3 linked regions of the Duganella dendranthematis genome follow. The main gene of each other region encodes a partner of the protein of the gene in region 2 in a complex. Links are inferred from orthologs where the notes say so. Each region holds a gene or a part of one and is shown on either strand. Other genes may lie near its edges. The genes, in order: secG, secY and secA.

Region 1 (9,109 bases), 2.6 Mb from region 2 along the record:
AAGCGCAGGTAGACGTCGAAGATCTCGCCGTGGATGTAGTTGTAGCCGACGGTGATGCCCATCGCGTAGGCGCCGATGGCCATGCCTTCGATCAGCGCGTGCGGGTTGTAGCGCAGGATGTCGCGGTCCTTGAAAGTGCCCGGCTCGCCCTCATCTGAGTTGCATACCAGGTACTTCTGGCCCGGGAACTGGCGTGGCATGAAGCTCCACTTCAGGCCGGTCGGGAAGCCCGCACCGCCACGGCCACGCAACGACGACGCTTTGAGGTCGGCGATGATTTGTTCCGGAGTGATTTTCTCTTCGATGATACGGCGCAGGGCGCTGTAGCCACCGCGTTTTACGTAGTCTTCCAGGTGCCAGTTGTCGCCGTTCAGGCCAGCCAGGATCACCGGGTCGATATGTCGGTCGTGGAGTGACGTCATTTCTTCAATTCCTCCACGAGGGAGTCGATTTTGTCATTGGACATGAAGCTGCACATGCGGTGATTGTTCACCAGCAGCACCGGCGCGTCGCCGCAAGCGCCCATGCACTCGCCTTCCATCAGCGTGAACTCGCCGTCGGCCGTGGTGTCACGGTAGTCGATGCCCAGCTTTTGTTTCAGGTGGTGCGCCGCGCGCTCGCCGCCCGACAGGGCGCAAGGCAGGTTGGTGCACACGGTGATCTTGTGTTTGCCGACCGGCTTCAGGTTGTACATATTGTAGAACGTGGCAACTTCCTGCACGGCAATCGCCGGCATGCGGATGTAGTCCGCCAGTTCCTGCATGGTTTCAGGCGAGATCCAGCCCAGTTCGACCTGGGCGTGCGCCAGCGCGGCCATGACGGCCGACTGACGCTGATCGTCTGGGTACTTGGCCAGCTCGCGATCGATTTTTTGGTAGCACTGCTCGGATAACAACATACTTTTTGCCTCTCGCACTTAGCGGTCAATACTGCCGAACACGATGTCCTGCGTGCCAATAATGGTCACGGCGTCGGCAATCATGTGGCCACGCGCCATTTCATCCAGCGACTGCAAGTGTGCGTAGTCTGGAGCGCGCAGTTTCACGCGGTATGGCTTGTTGGCGCCGTCGGACATCAGGTAGACGCCGAACTCGCCTTTCGGGTGTTCCACTGCGCAGTAGGCTTCGCCTGGCGGCACGTGGAAGCCTTCGGTAAACAGCTTGAAGTGGTGGATCAGCGATTCCATATTGGTCTTCATGTCCACGCGGCCTGGTGGCGCAACTTTACGGTTGCTGGTCATGACGGGACCCGGATTGTTGCGCAGCCACTCGACGCACTGTTTGATGATGCGGTTCGACTGGCGCAACTCTTCCACGCGCACCAGGTAACGGTCGTAGCAGTCGCCGTTGGTGCCGATCGGAATGTCGAAGTCCATCAGGTCGTACACTTCGTACGGCTGGTGCTTGCGCAGATCCCACTGGATGCCCGAACCGCGCAGCATGGCGCCGGTGAAGCCCATCGCTTTCGCATCTTCCGGCGACACCACGCCGATGCCGACGGTCCGCTGTTTCCAGATACGGTTGTCGGTCAGCAGCGTTTCGTATTCGTCGACATAGGTCGGGAAACGCGCGGTGAACGCTTCGATGAAGTCCAGCATCGAGCCTTGACGGTCCTTGTTCAGGTTGTCGATGGCCTTGGCCGAACGGATGATCGATGGCTTGTGCTGCGGCATCGCGTCCGGCAGGTCGCGGTAGACGCCGCCCGGACGGTAGTAGGCCGCGTGCATGCGCGCGCCCGACACCGCTTCGTAGCAGTCGAACAGGTCTTCGCGGTCGCGGAAGCAGTACAGGAACGGGCCCATGGCGCCGACGTCCAGCGCGTGCGCGCCCAGCCACATCAGGTGGTTCAGGATGCGGGTGATCTCGTCGAACATCACGCGGATGTATTGCGCGCGCAGCGGTACTTCGATGCCCATCAGTTTTTCGATGGCCATGACGTAGGCGTGCTCGTTGCACATCATCGACACGTAATCCAGGCGGTCCATATACGGCACCGACTGCAGGTAGGTCTTTTGCTCGGCCAGCTTCTCGGTGCCGCGGTGCAGCAGGCCGATGTGCGGGTCGGCGCGCTGGATCACTTCGCCGTCCAGCTCCAGCACCAGGCGCAGCACGCCGTGGGCGGCCGGGTGTTGCGGGCCAAAGTTCAGGGTGTAGTTCTTAATCTCAGCCATTATTTAATCCCGTAGTTTTCTTCGCGGATCACACGCGGCACGTTTTCACGCGGCTCGATGGTGACCGGCTGGTAGACCACGCGCTTCTGCTCTGGGTCGTAGCGCATTTCGACGTAGCCCGACACCGGGAAGTCCTTGCGGAACGGGTGGCCGATGAAGCCGTAGTCGGTCAGGATGCGGCGCAGGTCGTTGTGGTTCTCGAACAGGATGCCGAACATGTCGAACGCTTCGCGCTCGTACCAGTTCATCGCGCGCCACAGCGGCGTGATCGACGGCAGCAGCGGCATGTCGTCGTCGGCGCAGAACGCGCGCACGCGCACGCGCCAGTTGTGCTTGACCGACAGCAGGTGCACCACCGCGGCGAAGCGCTGGCCTTCCCAGATACCGTCGCCATAGTTCAGGTAATCCACGCCGCACAGGTCGATCGCGGTGTCGAAGCCGAGTTCGGCATTGTCACGCAGGAGTTGCATGACGGCGTAGTAATCGGCGCCCTTCACTTCCAGCGTGATTTCGCCCAGTGCAACGATGGTAGTAACGCGATCGCCCAGGGCAGTGCCGAGGGCGGTTTGGAGTTTTTCCAGATGAGTAGTCATTGTGTGTAGCGCCCCCATTAGCGTGCGATCGTGTTGGTGCGCTTGATCTTGTTCTGCAACTGCATGATGCCGTACAGCAGGGCTTCAGCGGTTGGCGGACAGCCCGGCACATACACGTCGACCGGCACGATGCGATCGCAGCCGCGCACGACGGAGTAAGAGTAGTGGTAGTAGCCGCCGCCGTTGGCGCAGGAACCCATCGAGATCACCCAGCGCGGCTCCGGCATCTGGTCGTAGACCTTGCGCAGTGCCGGGGCCATCTTGTTGCACAGCGTGCCGGCCACGATCATCACGTCGGACTGACGTGGCGATGGACGGAACACCACGCCGAAGCGGTCCATGTCGTAACGGGCTGCGCCCACGTGCATCATTTCGACCGCACAGCAGGCCAGACCGAACGTCATCGGGAACATCGAACCCGTACGCGCCCAGTTGATCAGCTTGTCGGCCGAGGTGGTGATGAAACCTTCGTTTAATACGCCTTCAATAGCCATGGCTTATTCCCAATCAAGGGCACCTTTCTTCCAGATATACCAAAAACCGACCACGAATTCGGCGATGAACACCATCATCGTAACGAAGCCCTGCCAGCCCAGTTCGCGCATGGAGACGCCCCACGGGAAGAAGAATGCCGTTTCCAGATCGAACAAAATAAAGAGAATCGCGACGAGGTAGTAACGCACGTCGAATTTCATGCGCGCATCTTCGAAAGCTTCGAAGCCGCACTCATACGGGGACAGCTTGGCTGCATCAGGCTTTTTCGGGCCGAGAATGTGGCCCAGCACTTGGGGAGCGATACCTACGCCGAGACCGACGAGGATGAACAACAGGACGGGGAGATAATTTTCGAGGTTCACGATTAGATGAGCTTATGTTGAACGATCAGTTTAAAGGACACATCGCGCTGTTCTGCGGTGCGCTTAACGTTCGCCCCAATCGTAAAACTGCTCTGACCAGGATCGAACGACACATCCTCGTAAAAAAGCCAGCTTGGTACCACCCTTGCTGGCCTATATTTTCTGGTGCCGACGACGAGACTCGAACTCGTACAGCTTGCGCCACTACCCCCTCAAGATAGCGTGTCTACCAATTTCACCACGTCGGCATAAGGCCGTTATTTTACTTCTTTTTCACGCGGTTGTTAATCCGTATTGCGTCAAAACAAGAAGAAAAACGATAAATCTTTAACTATTTTGATGCACAAAAGATTTTCGCTACGATACTGCCAAAACAATGTGCAAACAACTTAAAAAATTATCAACTGCGCCTAATTAACTACACAATTATATTACTTTGGGATGGAGTTTGCTGGCGCCGGTGCTGCAGGTGCGGCGGGCGCCGATGCCGCCGGCGCCGTTTGGGCCGCTGGCGTCGCAGGAATCGTGTTGGTCGGGGCTGGCGCCGGGGCGGTGACGGCCGGCAGCTTATCCATCACGCCGCCACTGACATTGTTGGTCTGGTGGGTGGTGATGTACGACAGCGCCAGCGTGGCGACGAAGAAGATGGCAGCAGCGACGCCGGTCGACTTCGACATGAAGTTGGAGGAGCCGGTGGCGCCGAACAGGCTACCCGATGCGCCCGAGCCGAAGGCCGCGCCCATGTCGGCGCCTTTGCCGTGCTGCAGCAGCACCAGGCCGATAATGGCGATGGCCGAAACGACCTGCACGATGATAACCAGATTGAACAAGGAGCTCATGTTATTCCATTCCAAATTAAAAGTTTTGTATCGTTTTGTTTCTACTTCAGTTTTACCGCTACAGCGTTGCGTTTAAACCGCCTGAATAATCCCGAGAAAATCAGTCGACTTTAAAGCTGCACCGCCGATCAGGCCGCCGTCGATATCCGGCTGCGCCATTAATTCTTTGGCATTCTCCGGCTTCATGCTGCCGCCGTACAGGATTTGCACGGTGGCGGCTGCTGCCGCATTCTTGCTGGCCACACAGTTGCGCAGGAAGCCATGGGCGTCTTGCGCAATTTGCGGCGTGGCGGTCTGGCCGGTGCCGATCGCCCACACCGGCTCGTAGGCCAGTATGATTTTCGCCACATCGTCCGCCGGCAGCGCATCCAGCACCGCCTGCAACTGGCCGCAGATCACATCCTCGGTCTGCCCCGCTTCGCGCTGGGCCAGCGATTCGCCCACGCACACCACCGGCGTCAGACCGGCAGCCAACGCCGCCACGGTCTTCTGCGCCACCAGCTCATTGCTCTCGTGGTGATAGGCGCGGCGCTCGGAGTGGCCGCACAGCACGTACGTGGCGCCGAAGTCCCGCAGCATTGCTGCCGACACTTCTCCAGTATAGGCGCCGTCGGCGTGGATGGAGACATCTTGTCCGCCCCACGCGACCGGCGTTCCCGCCAGCTCAGCCTGGCACTGCGCCAGGTACGGCGCCGGCACGCACACCGCGCAATCCGCGCCAAAGTCGTTTAAGCCGGCAACGATGCCGGACAACAGAGCCGTGTTGGCGGCGCGGTTGCCGTTCATTTTCCAGTTACCGATAACGAGTTTGTGACGCATAGCTAGCCTAAAGATGAATAACTCGCCATTGTACCGCGCCGAAAAAGGCGGGGTCAAACAGGCAAAGGACATCCCCGGCTAACCAAAACCGTAAATTTACTACGCATTTTACAACGAAATCCCCATTTAGATCACTTGCAACATGATTTTTCCGACGTGAGAACTACTCTCCATCAGCGCGTGGGCTGCGGCGGCCTGTTCCAGCGGGAACACGGTGTGGATCACCGGCTTGATCTTGCGCTCGGCCAGCATCGGCCACACCCGGTCTTTCAGCTTTTTGGCGATCGCGCCCTTGAATTCGGCCGACCGCGGGCGCAGCGTGGAGCCGGTGATGGTCAGCCGGCGGCGCAGCACCTGGGCCATGTCCAGCGTCGCTTTGCCACCGCCCAGGGTGGCGATGATGGCCAGGCGGCCGTCGTCCGCCAGGCAGGAAACCTCGCGTGGCAGGTAGTCTCCGGCCACCATGTCGAGAATCACGTCAACGCCGCGGTCATTGGTCAGCGACTTGATGACGGTGGCGAAGTCCTCGGTTTTGTAGTTGATGCCGCGCTCGGCGCCCAGCTTCATGCAGGCCGCCACCTTGTCGTCGGAACCGGCGGTGGCGAACACCCGATGGCCCATGGCAGTGGCCAACTGGATGGCGGTGACGCCGATGCCGGAGCTGCCGCCCTGCACCAATAAAGTCTCGCCGGCGGTCAGATGGGCACGGTCAAAAACGTTGCTCCAGACTGTGAAGTAATTTTCCGGAATTGAAGCCGCTTCCAGCATGGACCAGCCTTTCGGCACCGGTAAAACCTGCTGTATTGGCGCAACAACGTACTCGGCATAGCCGCCGCCCTGCACCAAAGCGCAGACATGGTCGCCGATATCAAGGGTGGTGTAGTCCAGATCGCCGTCGACGATCTCGCCGGCCACTTCCAGGCCGGGGATGTCGGAAGCGCCCGGTGGCGGCGCGTAATTACCCTGGCGCTGGAACACGTCGGGGCGGTTGACGCCGGCCGCGTGGACCTTAATCAGCACCTCGCCGGCCTTGACCACTGGCATCGGGCGTTCGCACAGTTTCAGGACATCGGCCGGGCCGGGCTGGGTGATTTCAATCGCGCGCATGGGGAACCTTTCAAGGAAAGCACGATTTTACCCCGCACGGCGATTCGCTGAGGGGTCTGGCCCCGTATGGGGCCAGACCCCTCTTCGCCTGGGGGTGTCAGCCGCCGCCCGTGCGCGACTTCTGAGGAAGCGGCGTATTGACCTTCCACGCCGCCGACAGCGCCTGCCCTTCCTCGACCTGCTCCTGGGTCATGGTCTTGACCACCTGCGCGCGCTGCTCGGCCGCATTGGCCGAGCCGTTGGCCGCCGCCAGGTTCCATAACATATAGGCAATCACATTGTCCTGCGGCACGCCGCCCATGTGATACCGGTACATCAGCCCCAGCACCTGCTGCGCCTGCACATGGCCCTGCTCGGCCGCCTTGCGGAACCAGCCCACCGCCTGCTTGTGATCCTGGATCACCGCATTGCCGGTGTAATACATGGCGCCCACCACATATTGCGCGTCGGCCTTGCCCTTGAGCGCCGCCTTGCGATGCCACTCCAGCGCCGCCTTGTAATCCTGCGGCACGCCGCGGCCCATGTAATACATCAAGCCCAGCAGATGCTCGGCATCCGCGTTGCCGGCCTGAGCCAATGGCCGTATTTCTTTCAACGCCACTGCGTAATTTTTGTTGTTGTACGCAGTCGCCCCTTCGGCGAATCCGGCCATCGCGGCTGACTGCCAGCCCAAAGCGATGACCATCGCTAGTATGAATTTTTTCATATCGCGTTATATATAGGTGTGTTTTACTTCCAGCTGACCTTGCCCAGGCCATCCACGCTGACATTGCGATTCAGCGGCTTGCCATACACAATGACCGATCCCAGGCCGCTCAAGTTCAGCGTTGCATTGGTTTTGGCGTTGACCGTGGCGTTGCCCAGGCCACTGAGGTCGATATCGACCGTGTCCGCCTGGAACTGCTGCGCATTCAGGCTGCCGACGCCACCGAGGTTGGCTTTCAGCAATTTGCTGCGGCCGCCCAGCGTGATGTAGCCGGCGCCGCGCAGGTCCAGGTCGGCCTCGTCGTTCTCGCTGATCCACAGATTCATGCTGCCGACGCCGCCCAGGCTGGCCTTCAGCGCGCGGTAATCGGCCACCACCTTCATGCTGCCGGCGCCGTCCATGCTCAATTCCAGCTTGTCGCCGCTAAACCCGTTGATATCGGTGGTGCCGACGCCTTCCGACACCACCTGGCGCAGGTTAGGCAGGATCAGTTCGGCGCGGGTGGTGCCGCGGCCCACCTTGATGCCACGCCCTTCGCTTTCCAGATGCAAGGTGTCGCCCGTCTGCGACGCCGTCAGCTTGTCCATATAGCGCTTTTCGCCGGTAACCTTCAGCGACGGCATGTCGCCCTGGCGCAACTTGACGTCGATCACGCCTTCGATCATGACTCGCACCACGCGGGCGTCGACCGTAATCGTGCGCGTTTCAGTGACCTCATCGGCGGCGCTGGCACGGCTGAACAGGGCACAGAACGCGGCAAACAGCAGGCCGAACCGGAAAAGCTTCTTCATTGTAGAATTCCTCAGATGTTGTTGCAGCTATCATAAGCATAATATGCTCAGCCGCGCCACCAGTCCGGAATGCGACGAACTGCACAAAACGGGCACTGGACGACGAATGGAGGCGATGGCGCGTTACAGCTTGATGTAGATTTTCCTGCGGTCCAGCGCGTAGCCGACCAGCCAGCAGCCGAGCATATAGGTCAGCGCCCACAGCAGCGTACCGTTGTAAATGCCGGCCCATGGCCGGAACAGATGTTGATAAATCCAGTCGAATATCGACCGGCCATCAATCTGGTTGATGAAGAACAGCGTCGCCAGCAACTCGCTGAACAGGTAGATGAATAGTGTGTTGCGGCCAAAGACTTCAAAGAAATAAGTCCAGCTGCGCTGCCCGCGCAGATCGATCACGTACAGCAGCAGCGCCAGTGCGCCGAGGTCAATCGCGATCGCGATCAGCGCGTAGGAACTGGTCCACAGCTTTTTATTCAGCGGGAACACGCTGCTCCAGCTCAGCGCCACCGCCGCCAGCACTGCGCCAGCCAGCATCAACCTGGCAATGGTCTCGTAGCTGGCGCCCAGCCGCCGCACCAGCCGTCCGGCAAAATAGCCGGCCAGCACGTTAACGATGGACGGCAGCGTGCTGAGTATCCCTTCCGGATCGAAGGCGATGCCCTCGCCGTGGTACATATGTGCTTCGCCCAGCACCAGCAGATCCAGCTTGCGCTGCGCATTGCCAGCCAGTGTGTAGTCGCCAAACCCGGCCATCACCGCCCAATAGCCGAACAGCGCCAGCACCGCAAACAGCAGCGCGCCCCTCTCGCCGCTGTAATGCAGGATCAGCGACGCGGCACAGTAGCCCAGTGCGATGCGCTGCAATACACCGAAGATGCGTGTGCCGGAGAGCGGAATCAGCGAGACGCCGTGCTCCAGGCTGATGAACGGGAACCAATACATCAGAAAACCGCACAGGAAGATCAGCGCAGTGCGGGTGAAGATTTTCTTCAGCACCGCCGCCTCGCCCATGCCCTCGTACTTTTGCAGCGTGAAGGCCAGCGCGGTGCCTACCACGAACATAAAGGTCGGGAACACCAGGTCGGTCAGCGTCAGCCCATGCCAGGCGGCGTGCAGGAATGGGGCATAGCTTGTTTCCGGCGAACCCGGCATGTTCACCATGATCATCAGCGCAACCGTCAGGCCGCGCAACACGTCGATTGCTTGCGAACGTTGATGCTGTGT
Region 2 (9,070 bases):
GCTGGAGTCGGCTATCGCCAACGCCGAGCACAACGATGGTGCCGACATCGACGAACTGTTCGTGAAAACGATCTACGTTGAAAAGGGTCCGATCCTGAAGCGCTTCACCGCGCGTGCAAAAGGTCGTGGCGATCGTATCTCGAAACAATCGTGTCACATTTATGTGACCGTAGGCAACTAAGGAGCCAAGATGGGTCAGAAAATTCATCCAACTGGTTTCCGCCTGGCGGTTACCCGTAACTGGGCTTCGCGTTGGTATGCTGGCAATGGCAACTTTGCCGCCATGCTGAACGAAGACTTGAAAGCACGTGCTTACCTGAAAACCAAGCTGAAGAACGCTTCGGTCGGCCGCATCGTCATCGAGCGTCCAGCCAAGAACGCGCGTTTCACCATCTACAGCTCGCGTCCAGGTGTGGTTATCGGTAAAAAAGGCGAAGACATCGAAGTACTGAAGTCGGCGCTGGCGAAGATCATGGGCGTGCCGGTGCACGTCAATATCGAAGAAATCCGCAAGCCGGAAATCGATTCGCAACTGATCGCTGATTCGATCGCGCAACAGCTGGAAAAACGCATCATGTTCCGCCGCGCCATGAAACGCGCGATGCAGAACGCCATGCGTCTGGGCGCCCTGGGCATCAAGATCATGTCCTCGGGTCGTCTGAACGGCATCGAGATCGCCCGTACCGAATGGTATCGCGAAGGCCGTGTGCCACTGCACACCCTGCGCGCTGACATCGACTACGGCACTTCGGAAGCTTCGACCACCTACGGCATTATCGGTGTCAAGGTGTGGGTATACAAAGGTGACCGCGCGCCAAACGGCGATGCACCTGTCATCGATACCCCGCCGGACGAGAAAAAGCCACGTGGCCCACGTCGTGAAGACGGCAAACCAGCTGGCCGTCCGCGTCCAGCCGGTGCTGGTGGCGCCCGCCGCGCTGCCAAGCCAGCCGAGAAAGCAGGAGAATAATCATGCTGCAACCAGCACGCAGAAAGTATCGTAAAGAGCAGAAAGGCCGTAACACCGGCATTTCGCACAGCGCCGGCACCAATGTGTCGTTCGGCGAATTCGGTCTGAAGGCAGTGGCCCGTGGTCGTATCACGGCCCGCCAAATCGAGGCAGCACGTCGCGCCATGACCCGTCACATCAAACGTGGCGGTCGTATCTGGATCCGCGTGTTCCCGGACAAACCGATCTCGAACAAGCCGGCCGAAGTCCGTATGGGTAACGGTAAAGGTAATCCAGAGTACTACGTCGCTGAAATCCGTCCGGGCAAAGTCCTGTACGAAATGGATGGCGTAGGCGAAGAACTGGCGCGCGAAGCATTCCGCCTGGCCGCTGCCAAACTGCCACTGGCGACCACGTTTGTGGTCCGTCAAGTTGGTCAATAACAGGAGTGAACTATGAAAGCATCTGAACTCCGCGGCAAAGACCAGGTAGCTCTGCAAAAAGAGCTGAATGACCTGTTGAAGGCACAATTCGGCCTGCGTATGCAAACCGCGACGCAACAGCTGAGCAACACTTCGCAGCTCAAAAAGGTACGTCGCGATATCGCACGCGTAAAAACGGTATTGAACACGAAGGAAGCAAAATGACCGAGCAAGTAAAGCTGAAGCGTACGCTGATCGGTAAAGTTGTGTCCGACAAGATGGACAAGACCGTTACCGTTCTGATCGAACGTCACGTGAAACACCCTCTGTATGGCAAGATCATCGTCCGTTCGGCAAAGTACCACGCCCACGACGAGACCAACCAGGTGAAAGCCGGTGACACGGTGGAAATCGTGGAAGGTCGTCCGATCTCCAAAACGAAGGCATGGACCGTGACCCGTGTGGTGCAAGCCGCACAAATCGTTTAATTGAAGCGTATGCCGGCCAGACTTCGGTCTGGACGGCATTTTTCAATTAGTTCTTGCAAGCCCGCGAGTTGTATGTAATACTCGTGGGCTTCGTTCATGTAACGCCGCAAAGTGTCTGGCCACAGACGCTGAACCGTGCGGTCAGTATGCAGTACGAAGGTCAAGCACCCAAGCAGTGAGGCCAGCAGGTCTCATTGGCGGGACCAAGACTGACCGTTAGGTCCGCATTGTGTGGATTCTTCGGCTTAAGTTGGGAAAGAGAATATTATGATTCAAACTGAAAGCCGGCTCGAAGTAGCCGACAACACCGGTGCCAAGGAAGTCATGTGCATCAAGGTGTTGGGCGGTTCCAAGCGCCGTTATGCTGGCATTGGCGACGTGATCAAGGTAACCGTTAAGGTTGCTGCGCCACGCGGCCGTGTCAAAAAAGGTGAAATTTATAACGCCGTGGTAGTGCGCACCGCTAAAGGTGTTCGCCGCCAAGACGGTTCCCTGGTGAAGTTCGACGGCAATGCCGCCGTTCTGTTGAACGCCAAGCTGGAACCGATCGGTACCCGTATCTTCGGACCAGTGACGCGCGAGCTGCGCACTGAAAAGTTCATGAAGATCGTGTCCCTGGCACCTGAAGTACTGTAAGGAGTCAGCAATGGATAAGATTCGTAAAAACGACGAAGTCATCGTTCTGGCCGGTAAAGACAAGGGCAAACGCGGTGTCGTTTCGCGTCGCGTAGACGCAGAACACGTTGTGGTTGAAGGCGTCAACGTTGCTAAAAAAGCGACCAAGCCGAACCCAATGACTGGCGTTCAAGGTGGTATCGTCGACAAGACTATGCCGATTCACGTGTCCAACGTTGCATTGTTCAATGCAGCGACTGGCAAGGCAGACCGGGTAGGTTTCAAAGATGTCGACGGCAAAAAAGTCCGCGTCTTCAAATCGTCCGGCGAAGTAGTGAAGGCTTAAGAAATCATGGCACGTCTCCAAGAGTTCTATAAAGAAAAAGTCGTCGCTGACCTGACCGAGAAATTCGGCTACAAGTCGGTGATGGAAGTACCACGTCTGACCAAGATCACCCTGAACATGGGTGTCGGTGAAGCGATTGCTGACAAGAAAGTGCTGGAGCACGCTGTCGGCGACCTGACCAAGATCGCCGGTCAGAAACCAGTGACCACCAAATCGCGTAAGGCAATTGCGGGCTTCAAGATCCGTGAAGGCTACCCGATCGGTACCATGGTCACCCTGCGTGGCGCCCGCATGTACGAGTTCCTCGACCGCTTCATCACCGTGGCCCTGCCGCGCGTGCGTGACTTCCGCGGTGTGAATGGCCGCTCGTTCGATGGTCGTGGCAACTACAACATCGGTGTGAAAGAGCAGATCATCTTCCCGGAAATCGAGTACGACAAGATCGATGCGCTGCGTGGTATGAACATTTCGATCACCACCACCGCTAAGACCGACGACGAAGCGAAAGCTCTGCTCGCCGCCTTCAAATTCCCGTTCAGGAACTAAGAGATCATGGCAAAACTCGCACTGATTAACCGTGAAGCAAAACGCGTGGCCCTGGCGAACAAATTCGCCGGCAAACGCGCCGCGCTCAAGGCCATCATCGATGACCAGTCGAAATCGGAAGAAGAACGTTACGAAGCGCGCCTGAAGCTGCAAGCGCTGCCACGTAACTCGGCTCCGACCCGCCAGCGTAACCGCTGCGCGATCACTGGTCGTCCACGCGGCACCTTCCGTAAATTCGGTCTGGGCCGTATCAAGCTCCGTGAATTCGCCATGCGTGGTGAGATTCCGGGTATGACTAAAGCTAGCTGGTAATAGGAGAATAAGCAATGAGTATGAGCGATCCTATCGCCGATATGCTGACCCGCATTCGTAACGCCCAGGGCGTGCAAAAAACGACCGTGGCCATGCCATCGTCGAAAGTCAAAATTGCGATTGCCAACGTCCTCAAGGACGAGGGTTACATTGAAGATTTCGCAGTCGCTGTAGATGGCGGCAAGTCGGAACTGAAAATCGGTTTGAAATATTATGTCGGCCGTCCCGTCATCGAGCGCCTGGAGCGCGTGTCCCGTCCGGGTCTGCGCGTGTACAAAGGCAAAGACGAGATCCCTTCGGTAATGAATGGTCTGGGTGTGGCGATTGTATCGACCCCACAAGGCGTCATGACCGACCGTAAAGCACGCGCAACCGGTGTCGGCGGCGAAGTGATTTGCTACGTGGCCTAAGGAGTAAGACATGTCCCGAGTAGCTAAAATGCCAATCGCTGTGCCAGCTGGCGCTGATGTCGCCATCTCCGCACAAGCGATCACCGTCAAGGGCCCGCTGGGCGTCCTGACCCAGAACCTGAATGGCCTGGTTAAAGTAGAAAACAACGCTGGTACCCTGAGCTTTGAGCCGTCGAACGACAGCCGCGAAGCCAACGCCATGTCCGGTACGCTGCGCGCACTGGTCAACAACATGGTGAACGGTGTGACCAAGGGCTTCGAGAAAAAGCTGAACCTGGTTGGCGTGGGCTACAAAGCCCAGGCCGCTGGCGACAAGCTGAACCTGTCGCTGGGTTTCTCGCACCCGGTCGTGCACGCCATGCCAGAAGGCGTGACCGTGACCACCGCCACCCCGACCGAGATCGTCATCAAAGGCATCGATCGTCAAAAGGTGGGTCAGGTTGCTGCAGAAGTTCGTGCTTACCGCGCTCCGGAGCCTTACAAAGGCAAGGGCGTCCGTTATTCGGACGAAGTGGTTAAGATCAAAGAAACTAAGAAGAAGTAATTAGGGGCTGACGATGGATAAAAAAGAATCTCGTCTGCGTCGCGGACGTCAAACCCGGATCAAGATCGCACAACTGAAAGTGAACCGCCTGTCGGTGCACCGCACTAACCTGCACATTTATGCGAACCTGATCAGCCCGGAAGCCAAAGTACTGGTTTCGGCATCGACCGTTGAAGCGGAAGTACGCGCTGAACTGGCCGGCCAATCGGGCAAGGGCGGCAACGCCGCTGCCGCCGCACTGGTGGGCAAGCGCGTAGCAGAAAAAGCACTGAAAGCCGGTATCACCGAAGTCGCCTTCGACCGTTCCGGTTTCCGTTATCACGGCCGTGTGAAGGCGCTGGCAGAAGCCGCGCGTGAAGCCGGTCTGAAGTTCTAAGGAACGATCATGGCAAAAATGCAAGCAAAAATGGCAAGCGACAAGCCGGACGACGGCATGCGCGAAAAAATGATCGCGATCAACCGCGTGACCAAAGTGGTCAAGGGTGGTCGTATCATGGGCTTCGCCGCGCTGACCGTAGTAGGTGACGGCGATGGCCGCATCGGCATGGGCAAGGGCAAGTCGAAAGAGGTACCGGTTGGTGTGCAGAAGGCAATGGAAGAAGCCCGTCGCAACCTGATCAAAGTACCGCTGAAAAACGGCACGCTGCACCACACCGTCCTGGGTCGCCACGGCGCCTCGAAAGTAATGATGTCGCCTGCGAAACCAGGTACCGGCGTTATTGCGGGCGGCGCGATGCGCGCAATCTTCGAAGTCATGGGTGTTACCGACGTGGTCGCGAAATCGACCGGTTCGAGCAACCCGTACAACCTGGTTCGCGCCACGCTGGACGGCCTGGCTAAACTGAGCACTCCTGCTGACATCGCTGCGAAACGCGGCAAGTCGGTAGAAGAGATCCTGGGTTAAGGTGAACGACATGACTACGAAAACCGTCAAAGTACAACTGGTCAAGGGCCTGATTGGCACTCGTCAAGATCACCGTGCCACCGTTCGCGGTCTGGGCCTGCGTCGCGTCAACTCGGTTTCCGAGCTGCAAGACACCCCATCCGTACGCGGCATGATCAACAAAGTGTCGTATCTCGTTAAAGTAGTTGCGTAAGCCTTAGGGCTTACTCACGGAGAAATCATGGAACTGAATACCATTCAACCAGCCGATGGCGCTAAGCACTACAAGCGTCGCGTCGGCCGCGGTATCGGCTCTGGCCTGGGTAAAACCGCAGGTCGTGGCCACAAGGGTCAGAAATCGCGTTCGGGCGGCTTCCACAAAGTCGGCTTCGAAGGCGGTCAGATGCCTCTGCAACGTCGTCTGCCTAAGCGCGGTTTCAAGTCGCTCAACGCCACCTTCAAAGCTGAAGTGCGTCTGTCCGACCTGAACCAGCTGGCGGTCGGCGATGTCGACATCCTGGTGCTGAAACAAGCTGGCGTACTGAGCGTGCTGGCACGTGATGTGCGCGTCATTCTGTCCGGCGAGATCACCAAAGCGGTGAACCTCAAAGGCCTGAAAGTGACCGCTGGCGCGAAAGCCGCCATCGAAGCAGCCGGCGGCTCGGTAGCCTGAGCCCCGCGAACAGCTTGATCGGAGCGAAAATTGGCGACTAATCCACAATTGGCTAAAAGTGCAGCAGCTGGTTTCCCCTGGGGCCGGCTCTGGTTCCTGCTTGGCGCATTGGTGGTTTATCGTATCGGCGCTCACATCCCGGTCCCCGGGATCGATCCGGTACAATTAGCCGCGCTGTTCAAGTCGCAAGAGGGTGGCATCCTGGGCATGTTGAACATGTTCAGTGGTGGCGCTCTCGCGCGCTTTACGGTGTTTGCGCTGGGTATCACGCCGTACATCTCGGCCTCGATCATCATGCAGTTGGTGTCGATCGTCTCGCCGCAGATGGAAGCGTTGAAGAAGGAAGGCGAAGCTGGCCGACGCAAGATCACCCAGTACACCCGGTATTTCACGGTGTTGCTGGCGGGGTTCCAGGCGTTGGGCATTGCGGTTGCCTTGGAGTCGCAAGCTGGTCTGGTGCTGGATCCAGGCTATGCATTCCGTTTCGTGACGGTCGTGACGCTGTTGACCGGCACCATGTTCGTGATGTGGTTGGGCGAGCAAATTACCGAGCGTGGTCTCGGTAATGGCATCTCGATCATCATTTTCGCTGGTATCGCGGCCGGTCTGCCGGGCGCACTGGGTGGCCTCGGCCAGTCGGTGAGCAACGGTTCGATCGGTGCCTTGTCGGCGATCATCATCATGATTTTGGTGGTGGCGGTGACGTTCCTGGTGGTGTTTGTGGAACGTGGCCAACGCAAGATTCTGGTCAACTATGCGAAACGCCAGGTGGGTAACAAGATTTACGGTGGACAAACGTCGCACCTGCCATTGAAGTTGAATATGGCCGGCGTGATCCCACCGATCTTCGCTTCGTCGATTATCTTGTTCCCGGCAACGATCGTGGGCTGGTTTACCACGGGCGCCGATACGGCCAACCCGGCGGTCCGGTTCCTGAAAGATTTGGCAGCATCGATGGGGCCAGGCGAGCCCATCCACGCACTGTTGTACGCCATTGCGATCGTGTTTTTCTGTTTCTTCTATACAGCGCTGGTCTTCAACAGCAAGGAAACAGCGGATAACTTGAAGAAGAGCGGGGCCTTTGTGCCAGGGATTCGTCCCGGTGAGCAGACTGCCCGTTACATCGACAAGATCCTGACGCGATTGACACTGGCTGGCGCCATCTACATCACTTTGGTGTGTTTGTTGCCGGAATTCATGCAAGCCGAGTGGAAAGTACCATTCTATTTTGGCGGTACTTCGTTGTTGATTATTGTGGTTGTTACCATGGATTTCATGGCGCAAGTACAAAACTACGTGATGTCGCAGCAATATGAATCGCTGCTGCGCAAAGCAAACTTCAAAGGCGGAATTCCGACGCGATAAGCGCGGTTTCAAACATACCGAATGGCAAAAGACGACGTCATACAGATGCAGGGCGAGATCCTAGAAAATCTCCCTAATGCAACATTTCGAGTAAAGCTGGAAAACGGGCACGTGGTGCTGGGACATATTTCAGGTAAAATGCGGATGAACTATATCCGCATCCTGCCTGGCGATAAGGTGACGGTCGAACTGACACCTTACGACCTGTCCCGCGCCCGCATCGTGTTCCGGACCAAGTAAATTTAGATAATCGAACCTTAGAAGAGAGTTCATAATGAAAGTTAACGCCTCAGTCAAGCGGATCTGCCGCAACTGCAAGATCATCAAGCGCAAAGGCGTTGTTCGCGTAATCTGCGTCGAACCACGTCATAAACAGCGTCAAGGTTAATAACCGTTATTTATCGAGGAATAACGAATGGCACGTATTGCAGGGGTTAATATCCCAAATCACCAGCACACCGTTATCGGCCTGACGGCCATCTACGGTGTAGGCCGCCCACGCGCGAAGTTCATCTGCGCGCAAACGGGTATCGCGACCAATAAAAAGGTCAAAGATCTGGACGACAGCGAACTGGAAAAGCTGCGCGATGAAGTCGGTAAATTCATCGTCGAAGGCGATCTGCGTCGCGAACTGTCCATGAACATCAAGCGTTTGATGGATCTGGGTTGCTACCGTGGTATGCGTCACCGTAAGGGCCTGCCGGTCCGCGGTCAACGCACCCGCACCAATGCACGTACCCGCAAGGGCCCGCGCAAAGCCGCTCAATCGCTCAAGAAATAATCTAGGGAAATCACATGGCTAAGCAACAAAGCAGCGCAGCAGCAGCGCGCGTACGCAAGAAGGTCAAGAAGAACGTCGCGGAAGGTATCGCGCACGTTCACGCTTCCTTCAACAATACCATCATCACCATCACCGACCGTCAGGGCAATGCACTGTCGTGGGCGACCTCCGGTGGTGCTGGCTTCAAGGGTTCGCGTAAATCGACCCCGTTCGCAGCGCAGGTTGCTGCTGAAGCCGCTGGTAAAGTCGCGATCGAATGCGGCGTGAAGAACCTGGAAGTGCGTATCAAGGGCCCAGGCCCAGGCCGTGAATCGGCTGTGCGCGCGCTGAACAACCTGGGCATCAAGATCACCGAGATCCAGGACGTGACGCCAGTACCGCACAACGGCTGCCGCCCTCCAAAGCGTCGTCGTATCTAATGGCCTAGCCGACCTGGTCGGCTACGCTGTTACACAATTCAGCTGGTGCAGGCAACCGGTAACGGTTATACTGCCCGGCTATTGTCGTCTGCCGCTTGCGGCGGACTTAAGCCACGTCTGGCTCACCCGCAGACCAGACTAGCGTTCAGCCCTTGCGGTTGGAACGTCATTATTTAAAAAAGGAAATACCGTGGCACGTTATATCGGACCTAAAGCAAAACTGTCCCGCCGTGAAGGCACTGATCTGTTCCTGAAGAGCGCACGTCGCTCGCTGGACAGCAAATGCAAACTGGATGTCAAACCAGGTCAGCACGGCG
Region 3 (9,585 bases), 690 kb from region 2 along the record:
TGCCGGGCCTGCTGCGTGCGCAGGTGGGCCAATGTAATCCAGGCAAACGGATTGTGCGATGCGAGCAATTCCTCAGTACGGGCCGCATAGGACATTAGCTTGGCACTGGCGAAAGAGATACCCATCACCGTGCCAAGCACCTCATTATGGAATGCACGCGGAAGCCAGCGCGGATCGTCATCCGCCAGCAATACCAGGCTGGCGACCGGCTGCGCATATTGCGTGAAAATTCGGTAGTTGTAGTCGAGCACGCGTCGTGCCAGCGTCGCATCGCGCTGTGCCTGCACTTCCACATGGACCAGCACCCACTGTATCCGGCCGTCAAGGAGCGCCACTTCCACCAGCTTGTCAGCCACAAGACCATCTGGCTTGCCGCCAAGATTGATCCCGGCCAGTTCCTTGTCACGGAAGCGCGGCCGCTTGGTCCAATCGATCTCGGCACTCAGCACGGGGAAAAAGAAGCGCATGAAGGCCCGGAAAGCATGCGTCAACGCCGCCTTCCAAGGCGAGTCATAGCGAGCGGATGGGGCGGCGTTTGGCATCCGGCCAGTATCACCGAGCGCCATTGGACCGCCTTGACGCAATACAAAATCCCTGCGAACCCTACAGTTGGGTCGCCATTTTTTGCAGTTCATCGCATGCGGATGACTTGTCCGGGCAATCCAGCTTAGGATGTACTGAGTCCATTTACCCGGAGATTTAATGATGAAGAAAATGTCTTCCCTTGTGCTGGCTGCCATGCTGTTGGCCAGCGGCGGCGTGTTCGCCCAGGGCGCCAAGGAGGTGAGCGATGCGCGTGCCGCTACCGAGCGTTTCATGAAGCTGATGGATGCGGAAGAGTATTCCGCCGCCTGGAACAGCGGCGCCGAAAGCGTGCGCAAGGATATGCCCAAGCTCGCCTGGAACCTGCTGGCCACTACCGTCCATCTGCCGCTCGGCACGCTGAAAGGCCGTAGCTACAAGTCAGCCACCGTCAAGCCGGCCACCATCACCTTTGAGTATGTTGCCGACTACGAGAACAACCACAACGTCCGCGAAAGCGTGACCACTGTGCGCGAGAAGGATGGCGTATGGCGCGTTTCCGGCTACGGCATCCTGGCGGACGACAAGAAGCCGGCCCAGTAAGAGAATTACGCCTGCACCGGGCCGGCGATGCGGGCACGGTAAGTAAAAGTGGTGGCGTTGTCGGTCGAAATCACTTCCAGCACGCCGCCGTGCGAAATGGCGATCTCCGAGGCGATGAACAGACCCAGTCCGAGGCCTTGTCCACCGGTCGCATTGTCCGAACGCCAGAACGGCTTGAACAGCTGCGCCTGCTTCTCCTCCGGAATGGCCGGCCCACTGTTGCGCACCGATAGCTCAAACATGCCGTTGGCTTGCTGCACCTCCACCTGCACCGGCGCCGCCGGGCTGCCGTGGATGATCGCGTTCTTCAACAGATTGGACAACAGCTGCACCAGGCGCGGCGCATCGCAGAACAGCGCAATACCCTGCGGCAGCTCGGCGACAATCTGGCGTTGCGGGAACACGCTTTGCAGCTCAGCAATCGCCTGCTGCAGCGAGGTTTCCAGATGACTCTCGTGGCGCAGGTTGAGCGAGATGCCGCCGCCCATGCGCCCGCGCGCAAAATCAGTAACGTCATCAATCAGCGACGCGATGCGGTGGCTGCTGCGGTGCATGGTGTCCAACAGCGGCTTCAGCGATTCCGGCGCGCGCAGACGCAGGATTTCGGTGCCGTTCATGATGGTGCTCAACGGCGTGCGGATGTCGTGACCCAGCATGGCGATAAACTGCTCGCGCAACTTGGCGGTCTTCATCTCGTCGCTGAGGGCGGCCTGCGCCTCGTCCAGCACCACTTCGCTGGCCAGCTGACGGCTGATCAGGTCGGCAAACAGCATCAGCGTATTGCGCGTGGCTGTCTTGTTGAGCTCGGCTTTCTCCCGGTGCAGTCCGCACAGGGAGCCAAAATATTCGCCGCTGGGGCGGTACAGGGGAATCGAGAAATAGCTCTCGAAACCATAGATCCGGGGCGTATGGTGGTCGCGGTATTGCTCGCTTTCGCTGACCGAATCGATGATGACCGCGCAATGCGTATGTTGCACTTCCTGGCACAGCGTGGTGCTGATATCCAGTTCGCTGCCCGGTTCCAGTCCGTAACCGAGTTTATCCAGCACGGCGCAGGCATGCCACGACGTCGGCGTCACCCGCGCGATGCCGACGAAGCCCAGCCCGGTCAGCTCGGCCACCGCTTCGAGTATCGTCGGCACCGCGCTGATCTTCGCGATCGTCGCGATATCCGCATCCAAAGTCTGCTGCATGACGCGCCTCCGATATCTTGCCAAATAAAAAACCCGTAAAGCTTTTCAGCGTTACGGGTTTATTGTCTAACAGTCCGGCTTGTTACGCCAGCTTGCCGTGGCAGGCTTTGTACTTCTTGCCACTACCGCATGGGCATGGATCGTTGCGGCCGACCTTCAGGCCCAGTTCCATCAGCTGCTCGCCGCTCAGGTTTTGCAGTTCCGGCGGCAGACCGGCGTATTGCGGTGGCGCCAGCAGATCTTCCGGCGCCGCGCTCGGGTCGAAGGCGGCGTGCTGGTAGCTGACGTTTTCCACGTGCGACTGCTGCATCGCCGCTTCCGCCGCGTCGATCTCCTCACGCGACTGGATGCGCACGGTCATGATCAGCTTGACCACTTCGTTCTTGATCATTTCCAGCATCTGGCCGAACAGTTCGAACGCTTCGCGCTTGTATTCCTGCTTCGGATTCTTCTGCGCATAGCCGCGCAGGTGGATACCCTGACGCAGGTGATCCAGCGCCGCCAGATGCTCACGCCAGTGCGAGTCCACCGATTGCAGCATCACATTGCGCTCGAAGCCGCCGAACGATTCCTTGCCGACGATGTCGATCTTCGACTGATACAGCGCATCGGCAGCCGCGATCACGCGTTCCAGGATCTCGTCGTCGTTCAGGTTAGGCTCGGCTTCCACCATCGACACCAGCGGCAAGTCGATCTGCCATTCGGCAGCCAGGGCTGCCTGCAGGCCTTTCAGGTTCCACTGTTCTTCCACCGATTCCGCCGGCACGTATTCGCGCACCAGGTCGGTAAAGGCGCCGTGACGCAGCGACTGGATCAGTTCCGAAATATCGACCGCTTCCAGCAACTCGTTGCGCTGCTGGTAAATCACTTTACGCTGGTCGTTGGCGACGTCATCGTATTCCAGCAGTTGCTTACGGATATCGAAGTTGCGTGCCTCAACCTTGCGCTGTGCGGACTCGATCGAACGGCTGACGATGCCCGCCTCGATCGGTTCGCCTTCTGGCATCTTCAGGCGGTCCATGACGGCGCGCACGCGGTCACCGGCGAAGATGCGCAGAAGCGGATCGTCCAGCGACAGGAAGAAGCGGGACATGCCGGGGTCACCCTGACGGGCGGCACGGCCACGCAGCTGATTGTCGACGCGGCGCGATTCGTGGCGCTCGGTGCCGACGATATGCAGACCGCCAGCGGCCACCACTTGTTCGTGCAGCGCTTGCCAGCCGTCGCGCAGCGCCTGGGCCTGGGCGGCTTTGTCGGCGTCGCTCAGGTCCGGATTGGCTTCGATGAACTGGATTTGTTTTTCAACGTTACCACCCAGCACGATGTCGGTACCACGACCGGCCATGTTGGTGGCGATGGTGATGGCTTTCGGCGAACCGGCCTGGGCGATGATCTCCGCTTCGCGGGCGTGCTGTTTCGCGTTCAGCACATTGTGCGGCAGGCCGGCGCCGGTCAGGATGCTCGACAGCAGTTCCGAATTTTCAATCGAGGTCGTCCCCACCAGCACTGGCTGGCCGCGCTCGTAGCACTCGCGGATTTCCAGCATCATGGCGTTGTATTTTTCCTGCGCCGATTTGTACACCTGGTCCTGGCGGTCCTTGCGGGCGGATGGACGGTTCGGTGGAATCACCACGGTTTCCAGACCATAAATTTCCTGGAATTCGTAGGCTTCGGTATCGGCCGTGCCGGTCATGCCGGACAGCTTGGCGTACATGCGGAAGTAGTTCTGGAAGGTGATCGAGGCCAGCGTCTGGTTCTCGTTCTGGATCTTGACGCCCTCTTTCGCCTCGACTGCCTGGTGCAGACCGTCGGACCAGCGGCGGCCGGTCATCAGACGGCCGGTAAATTCATCGACGATTACCACTTCATTGTTCTGCACCACATAGTGCTGATCCTTGAAGTACAGCGCGTGTGCGCGCAGCGCCGCGTACAGGTGGTGCACCAGCGTGATATTGGCCGAGTCGTACAGCGAAGCGCCTTCCGGCAGCAGACCCATCTGGGTCAGAATGCGCTCGGCCTTTTCATGACCGGCTTCGGTCAGCAGCACCTGGTGGGCTTTTTCGTCCTTGGTGTAATCGCCTGGCACCTCGACCTTGCCCTTGCCGTCCGGGGTTTCTTCGCCGACTTGCAGCGTCAGCAGCTTAGGCAGCTCGTTGATCTTGTAGTACAGGTCGGTGTGGTTTTCAGCCTGGCCGGAAATGATCAGCGGGGTACGGGCTTCATCGATCAGGATCGAGTCGACTTCATCGACGATGCCGAAGTTCAGCACGCGCTGCACGCGGTCCTTGGCGTCGAACACCATGTTATCGCGCAGGTAGTCGAAACCGAATTCGTTGTTGGTGCCGTAGGTGATGTCCGAAGCGTAAGCCTGCTGCTTGGTGGCATGCTCCATCTGCGACAGGTTGATGCCGGTGGTCAGGCCCAGCCAGCTGTACAGCTTGGCCATGGTCTCGGCGTCGCGCTGCGCCAGGTAATCATTGACGGTCACGATGTGCACGCCCTGGCCGGACAGCGCATTCAGGTAGGCCGGCAGGGTCGCGGTCAGGGTCTTGCCCTCACCGGTGCCCATTTCGGCGATTTTGCCGTAATGCAGCACCATACCGCCGATCATCTGCACATCGAAGTGACGCATCTTCATCACGCGCTTGGACGCTTCGCGGCAGACCGCAAAGGCTTCCGGCAGGATCTGGTCCAGCGTCTCGCCATTGGCGATGCGCGCCTTGAAGGCGGGCGTTTTGGCTTGCAGCTCGGCGTCCGACAGTTTTTCCATTGCCGGTTCGAGCGCATTGATCTCGCGTACCGTTTTTTGGTATTGCTTGAGCAGGCGCTGATTGCGGCTGCCGAAAATCTTGGTCAGAAAAGACATGCTTGAGTTCTTGAAAAAACGCCGTTAAAAAAAGCTCTGCGCCTTGACGCACTGAGTTGGACTATGGCAAAAGACGGTGATTTTATCACGCGTCCGGGCGTACATTGGGATATTGGCCTATATAACAATAGCCGCTAGGTGAACAATGTCACAAAATCAACCCGATTTTAACCGCTGGTAAGGATTTTAGGGTGGGTGGGCGATCTGTGATATGTTTCGCCGCATGCGCTTCAACTCCTCCAATATCTCGCTCAAACGCCCCACTGCCGTCGGCGCCACCGACTTCCTGCGCCGCAACGACCGCATGGCGGCGCTGCTGCCGGCTGTCGAACGCATGGCGCGCCTGCAGAAGGATTGCGCCGCCTGCCTGCCCACCATGTTCAAGCACTGCGAAATCCTGGCGTTCGAGGACGGCCAGCTGGTGCTGTCGCTGCCGACCACGGCGCTGGCGGCCAAGCTGAAGCAGCAATTGCCCAAGCTGCAAGACACGCTGGCGCGGCGCGGCTGGCAGGTAGCCGCCGTCAAGCTCAAGGTGCAGATGACCAAGGCGGTCGAAATCAAGGAAAAGATGCGGGCGCTGGAACTGCCGCCGGCGGCGGTGGACGCCTTCGATCAGCTCAGCAGCTCATTGGAAGCCAGTCCGCAGAACAGCCAGCTGATCGACGCCGTCAAGGCCATGGTGGCGCGCCGCCGCGCCGGCGGCGGCTAACAACTTAAGTTAGTGCCCACTCACGCGCCATCTGGCGCACGTAGGATTGCGGCGCGGCGTCGTTGCTGTCGAAGGTGACGATTTCGTAGGCGTCCGGATGCTTGAGCAACTCCAGCAGCAGCTGGTTGTTCAGCGCGTGGCCGGACTTGTGCGCCTCGTAGCTGGCCAGCAACGGATGGCCGACCAGGTACAGGTCGCCAATCGCGTCGAGGATCTTGTGGCGCACGAACTCGTCTTCATAGCGCAGACCATCCGAATTCAGGATGCGGTACTCGTCCATCACAATCGCGTTTTCCAGCGAGCCGCCGCGCGCCAGGCCGATCCCGCGCAGCATTTCCACGTCCTGCATGAAGCCGAAGGTGCGCGCGCGCGCCACGTCGTGCACGTACGAGACATCGCCGAAATCCACATGCGCGCGCTGCTGCGTGCCGTCCACCGCCGGGTGATTGAACTCGATGAAGAAGTCCAGCTTGAAGCCGTCATGCGGCAGCAAACGCGCCCATTTTTCCTTGTCGCCCGTGCCTTCGCGGATTTCCACCGGCTTCAGCACGCGGATGAACTTCTTGGCCGCCGGTTGCTCCAGCACACCCGCCTGTTGCAACAAGAATACGAAGGACGACGCCGAGCCATCCATGATCGGAATTTCTTCGGCGCTGACTTCGATATACAAATTGTCAATCCCGAGCCCGGCGCAGGCCGACATCAGATGCTCGACAGTGGAGACGCGTGCGCCATCCTTGACCAGCACCGAGGCCATGCGGGTATCCCCCACCGCCATCGCGCTCGACGGGAATTCCACGATCGGGTCGAGGTCGACGCGGCGGAACACGATGCCGGTATCCGGCGCGGCCGGGCGCAAGGTCAGTTCGACCTTGGTGCCGGAGTGCAGGCCGACACCCGTGGTGCGGACCAGTTCTTTGATAGTGCGTTGTTTTAACATCAGGCGATTATAGCGAACTGTGGTCAAGGATGCTCGGCTTCAACATGGACCGCTTCGCGCCGCACCAGGTAGACGCCGCTGGCGATGATGATGCCGGCGCCGAGCAGCGTATAGCCGTCCGGCAGCGCCTGCCACAACAGCCAGTCGATCGCCACGCCCCAGGCCAGCGCCGTGTACTCGAACGGCGCCACGATCGACGCCTTGCCGGTGCTAAATGCCTTGGTGATGGCCAGTTGGCCGAAGAAGCCCGACAAGGCCAGCGCCAGCAGTATCCAGCCATGCTCGGCGCGCACCGGCACCCAGCTGTTGTACGACAGCGCCACCGCGCCGACCGCCATCAAGGTCAGCAGCCAGAACATCATAGCCTCGGTACTGTCGGTGCGCGCCAGCACGCGCGCGCTGATGGCCGACACCGCATAGCAGGCCGCCGCCGCCAGAATCGCCAGGCCGCCCAGCGACAGAAAGCCCGTGCCTTCGGGCCGCAGCACCACCAGCACGCCCAGCAGCCCGACCGCGATCGCCACCCACTGCCCGGCCACCACGTGCTCTTTCAGCACCCAGACAGAAAGCGCCGTAATCAGCGCCGGCGCGATGAAGAAGATCGAATACGCCTCGGCCAGCGACAGCGACTTCAGGCCGTAGGCAAAGGTAGTCAGCATGGCGATGCCGAGCACGGCGCGGAACACGTGCATCGGCCAGCGCACGCGCAGCACCGTCTTGAACGCGCCGCGGTACAGCATGTAGCCGCACAGCAGCGGCAGCGAACTGAGCGAACGTAGCGCCGTGACCTGCATGGCGGGATAATGGGCGGACAGCAGCTTCATGCTGGTGTCCATGAAGGAGAACATGGCAACCGCAGTCAGCATCGCGTAGATGCTGTGCAGATTTTCTTGACGACTGGACAGAGGAAGCTCCCGATGGAGAGAACGTCATCATGGCGACGCCCGGAGCCAGCACGGCGCGGGACGCCGTCGCTGCCATTATAGCAAGTGACCTAGCCGGTCATCGGCAGTGGCGTGAGATCGCATACAATCATCCGAAACTCACATCGGGAGACAGGCATGCAGGAAAATCGTCGTAATTTTCTCAAGCTGGGCGCCACCAGTGCAGCGGTGGGCGTGTTGGGGCAGGCGGCTGCGGCCGAGGTCGAGACCGAGGCGCCACAGATCGGCGCCATTGCGCCGCTGGCGGCCAAGCTGGGCCTGCGCCTGGTCACCTTCGCGCCGGGTCAGCATGACAAGCCGCGTGTCGGCGTCGTGTTCGATGACGGCCAGGTGATCGATGTCGGCGCCGAAGCCAAGCGGCAAAAGGTCAAGCTGGCGTTCGATCCCGATTCCATGCTGTCGCTGATCGATAGCGGCGACCCGGGCCTGGTGCAGGTGCATGCACTGGCCGAGCGCGCCGCCCTGCTGCGCATTATGCGTCCCACCGTCAACCACGTGCGCCTGCTGTCGCCGATTCCGCGTCCACGCGCCAACATCTACGCAGTCGGCTGGAATTACCTCGATCATTTTGAGGAAGGCAAAGCGGCGCGCGTCGACCGCGTGGTGAACGAGTACCCGGCCAATCCGGTGTTCTTCACCAAGGGCGTCAACACCATGAACGGCCCGTTCGACACCATCCCCTTCGACGCCAGCAACTCGACGCAGGTGGACTGGGAAGCGGAACTGGCGGTGGTCATTGGCCGTGGCGGACGCAACATCAAAGAAGAGCAGGCGATGAACCACGTGTTCGGCTACGCCGTCTATAACGACACCACCGCCCGCGACGTCCAGCAGAAGCGCCATGGCGGCCAGTGGTTCAAAGGCAAAAGCCTGGACGGTTATGGCCCGATGGGACCATGGATCGTCACAGCGGCCGGCTTGAATCTGGACGACGCGCGCATCATCAGCCGCGTCAACGGCGTGGAAAAGCAGAACGCCAGCTACAAGCAGATGTACTTCAAGATTCCGCGCATCATCGCCGAGTTATCGCGCGGCATGACGCTGGACGCGGGCGACATCATCACCACCGGCACGCCCTCCGGCGTCGGCTTCAGCCGCAAGCCGCCGGAATTCATGAAGCCCGGCGACGTGATGGAAACCGAAGTCACCGGCATCGGCGTCATCCGCAACGTCATCAAGGCGGAAGGCTAGTTTAGTTGCTGCAAATCAAAATTATTCGGTCATACGGATGACATGATGAGCTTCCCTGTTTCCACATGGAGCACGTCATGTCCAATTGTCAGAATTGCGGCGTGGAGAATCTCGCGGCCTTGGTCAACTGTACCGCTTGCGGAACAACCATGCCGCCAGCCGATCTGCCGGACGACATTTCGCAAATATGGCGCATACGCTTTGATTTGATCGAGAAGGCCGGTGGCCCTGGCCTGCCGATGCGTCAGCAACTCAGCTTTGGCGAACACTTCCGCATGACCTGGAATATCTGGGCGTTTCTTTTCGGCCCCTTTTACTTTCTCGTCAAAGGTATGTGGCGCAAAGCGCTCGTCTACTGGCTGCTGGGTTTTGTGCCACTCATGCTGATTGATTTGGCGTCGCCAGACAACGAATTGGGTCCACTGAAATTTGGCGTCAACATCGCAGCAGCGGCATGGTGCATGCTGCGTTCCAACACCGATTACTATCGCAAGCTGGTCTTGAAGGACAACGGCTGGTGGTAAAAAAACGGCGCCATTGGCGCCGTCTTGATTACAGCTGGCCCAACAGGGTTTCAGCGTTCGACACTTCGAACTTGCCGCCCTGTTCGACATTCA

The links.
Region 1: secY (region 2) and secG share a complex: the UniProt entries of both Escherichia coli proteins name them as parts of the sec protein translocase complex. The link is inferred for Duganella dendranthematis from one-to-one orthologs.
Region 3: the proteins of secY (region 2) and secA are in contact, whole or in part, in a crystal structure (PDB 3DIN), measured with the Thermotoga maritima proteins. The link is inferred for Duganella dendranthematis from one-to-one orthologs. Residues at the interface, in WP_004081795.1 of Thermotoga maritima: Glu108, Gly109, Glu110, Glu111, Ala236, Glu237, Arg238, Arg239, Ile240, Thr241, Ile242, Gln243, Tyr244, Ala245, Arg246, Arg247, Val248, Thr249, Gly250, Arg251, Arg252, Val253, Tyr254, Gly256, Ala257, Ser258, Thr259, Tyr260, Leu261, Pro262; in WP_004082002.1 of Thermotoga maritima: Glu261, Ala262, Arg263, Lys300, Ala301, Arg302, Thr303, Ile304, Ile305, Leu323, Tyr324, Asp325, Pro326, Val329, Ser330, Tyr333, Ile336, Lys340, Phe345, Val349, Glu363, Phe364, Tyr374, Ser375, Gly376, Gly377, Glu393, Ile395, Thr482, Ser483.

The regions. Positions count from the first base shown.
Region 1 is NZ_CP051684.1:312,637-321,745, forward strand. Bases 2,756-5,588 are described here. They hold secG (preprotein translocase subunit SecG), read right to left. Parts: upstream 4,460-5,588; coding sequence 4,052-4,459; downstream 2,756-4,051. Other genes in these bases: HH213_RS01555 (NADH-quinone oxidoreductase subunit C), read right to left, coding at 2,756-2,763; HH213_RS01560 (NuoB/complex I 20 kDa subunit family protein), read right to left, coding at 2,781-3,257; HH213_RS01565 (NADH-quinone oxidoreductase subunit A), read right to left, coding at 3,261-3,620; tpiA (triose-phosphate isomerase), read right to left, coding at 4,532-5,278; HH213_RS01585 (NAD(P)H-quinone oxidoreductase), read right to left, coding at 5,405-5,588. Also shown: NADH-quinone oxidoreductase subunit NuoF, read right to left, coding at 1-422; NADH-quinone oxidoreductase subunit NuoE, read right to left, coding at 419-898; HH213_RS01550 (NADH-quinone oxidoreductase subunit D), read right to left, coding at 917-2,170; more of HH213_RS01555, read right to left, coding at 2,170-2,755; more of HH213_RS01585, read right to left, coding at 5,589-6,385; HH213_RS01590 (tetratricopeptide repeat protein), read right to left, coding at 6,483-7,091; HH213_RS01595 (GIN domain-containing protein), read right to left, coding at 7,115-7,882; HH213_RS01600 (acyltransferase family protein), read right to left, coding at 8,006-9,109. UniProt on the Escherichia coli protein: Subunit of the protein translocation channel SecYEG. Overexpression of some hybrid proteins has been thought to jam the protein secretion apparatus resulting in cell death; while this may be true it also results in FtsH-mediated degradation of SecY.
Region 2 is NZ_CP051684.1:2,897,301-2,906,370, forward strand. The notes cover bases 5,592-8,385. They hold secY (preprotein translocase subunit SecY), read left to right. Parts: upstream 5,592-6,218; coding sequence 6,219-7,553; downstream 7,554-8,385. Other genes in these bases: rpmD (50S ribosomal protein L30), read left to right, coding at 5,592-5,729; rplO (50S ribosomal protein L15), read left to right, coding at 5,757-6,188; infA (translation initiation factor IF-1), read left to right, coding at 7,575-7,793; rpmJ (50S ribosomal protein L36), read left to right, coding at 7,828-7,941; rpsM (30S ribosomal protein S13), read left to right, coding at 7,969-8,334. In the rest of the region: rplV (50S ribosomal protein L22), read left to right, coding at 1-181; rpsC (30S ribosomal protein S3), read left to right, coding at 191-970; rplP (50S ribosomal protein L16), read left to right, coding at 973-1,392; rpmC (50S ribosomal protein L29), read left to right, coding at 1,405-1,596; rpsQ (30S ribosomal protein S17), read left to right, coding at 1,593-1,859; rplN (50S ribosomal protein L14), read left to right, coding at 2,127-2,495; rplX (50S ribosomal protein L24), read left to right, coding at 2,506-2,820; rplE (50S ribosomal protein L5), read left to right, coding at 2,827-3,366; rpsN (30S ribosomal protein S14), read left to right, coding at 3,373-3,678; rpsH (30S ribosomal protein S8), read left to right, coding at 3,693-4,088; rplF (50S ribosomal protein L6), read left to right, coding at 4,099-4,632; rplR (50S ribosomal protein L18), read left to right, coding at 4,646-5,008; rpsE (30S ribosomal protein S5), read left to right, coding at 5,018-5,536; more of rpmD, read left to right, coding at 5,547-5,591; more of rpsK, read left to right, coding at 8,386-8,753; rpsD (30S ribosomal protein S4), read left to right, coding at 8,944-9,070. UniProt on the Escherichia coli protein: The central subunit of the protein translocation channel SecYEG. Consists of two halves formed by TMs 1-5 and 6-10.
Region 3 is NZ_CP051684.1:3,591,809-3,601,393, reverse strand. Bases 2,201-5,509 are described here. They hold secA (preprotein translocase subunit SecA), read right to left. Parts: upstream 5,185-5,509; coding sequence 2,401-5,184; downstream 2,201-2,400. Other genes in these bases: HH213_RS16420 (DciA family protein), read left to right, coding at 5,408-5,509; HH213_RS16430 (sensor histidine kinase), read right to left, coding at 2,201-2,318. Also shown: HH213_RS16440 (DUF4351 domain-containing protein), read right to left, coding at 1-566; HH213_RS16435 (DUF4019 domain-containing protein), read left to right, coding at 703-1,125; more of HH213_RS16430, read right to left, coding at 1,131-2,200; more of HH213_RS16420, read left to right, coding at 5,510-5,893; lpxC (UDP-3-O-acyl-N-acetylglucosamine deacetylase), read right to left, coding at 5,898-6,833; HH213_RS16410 (DMT family transporter), read right to left, coding at 6,857-7,699; HH213_RS16405 (fumarylacetoacetate hydrolase family protein), read left to right, coding at 7,895-8,968; HH213_RS16400 (DUF2628 domain-containing protein), read left to right, coding at 9,046-9,492; HH213_RS16395 (peroxiredoxin), read right to left, coding at 9,521-9,585. UniProt on the Escherichia coli protein: Required for protein export, interacts with the SecYEG preprotein conducting channel.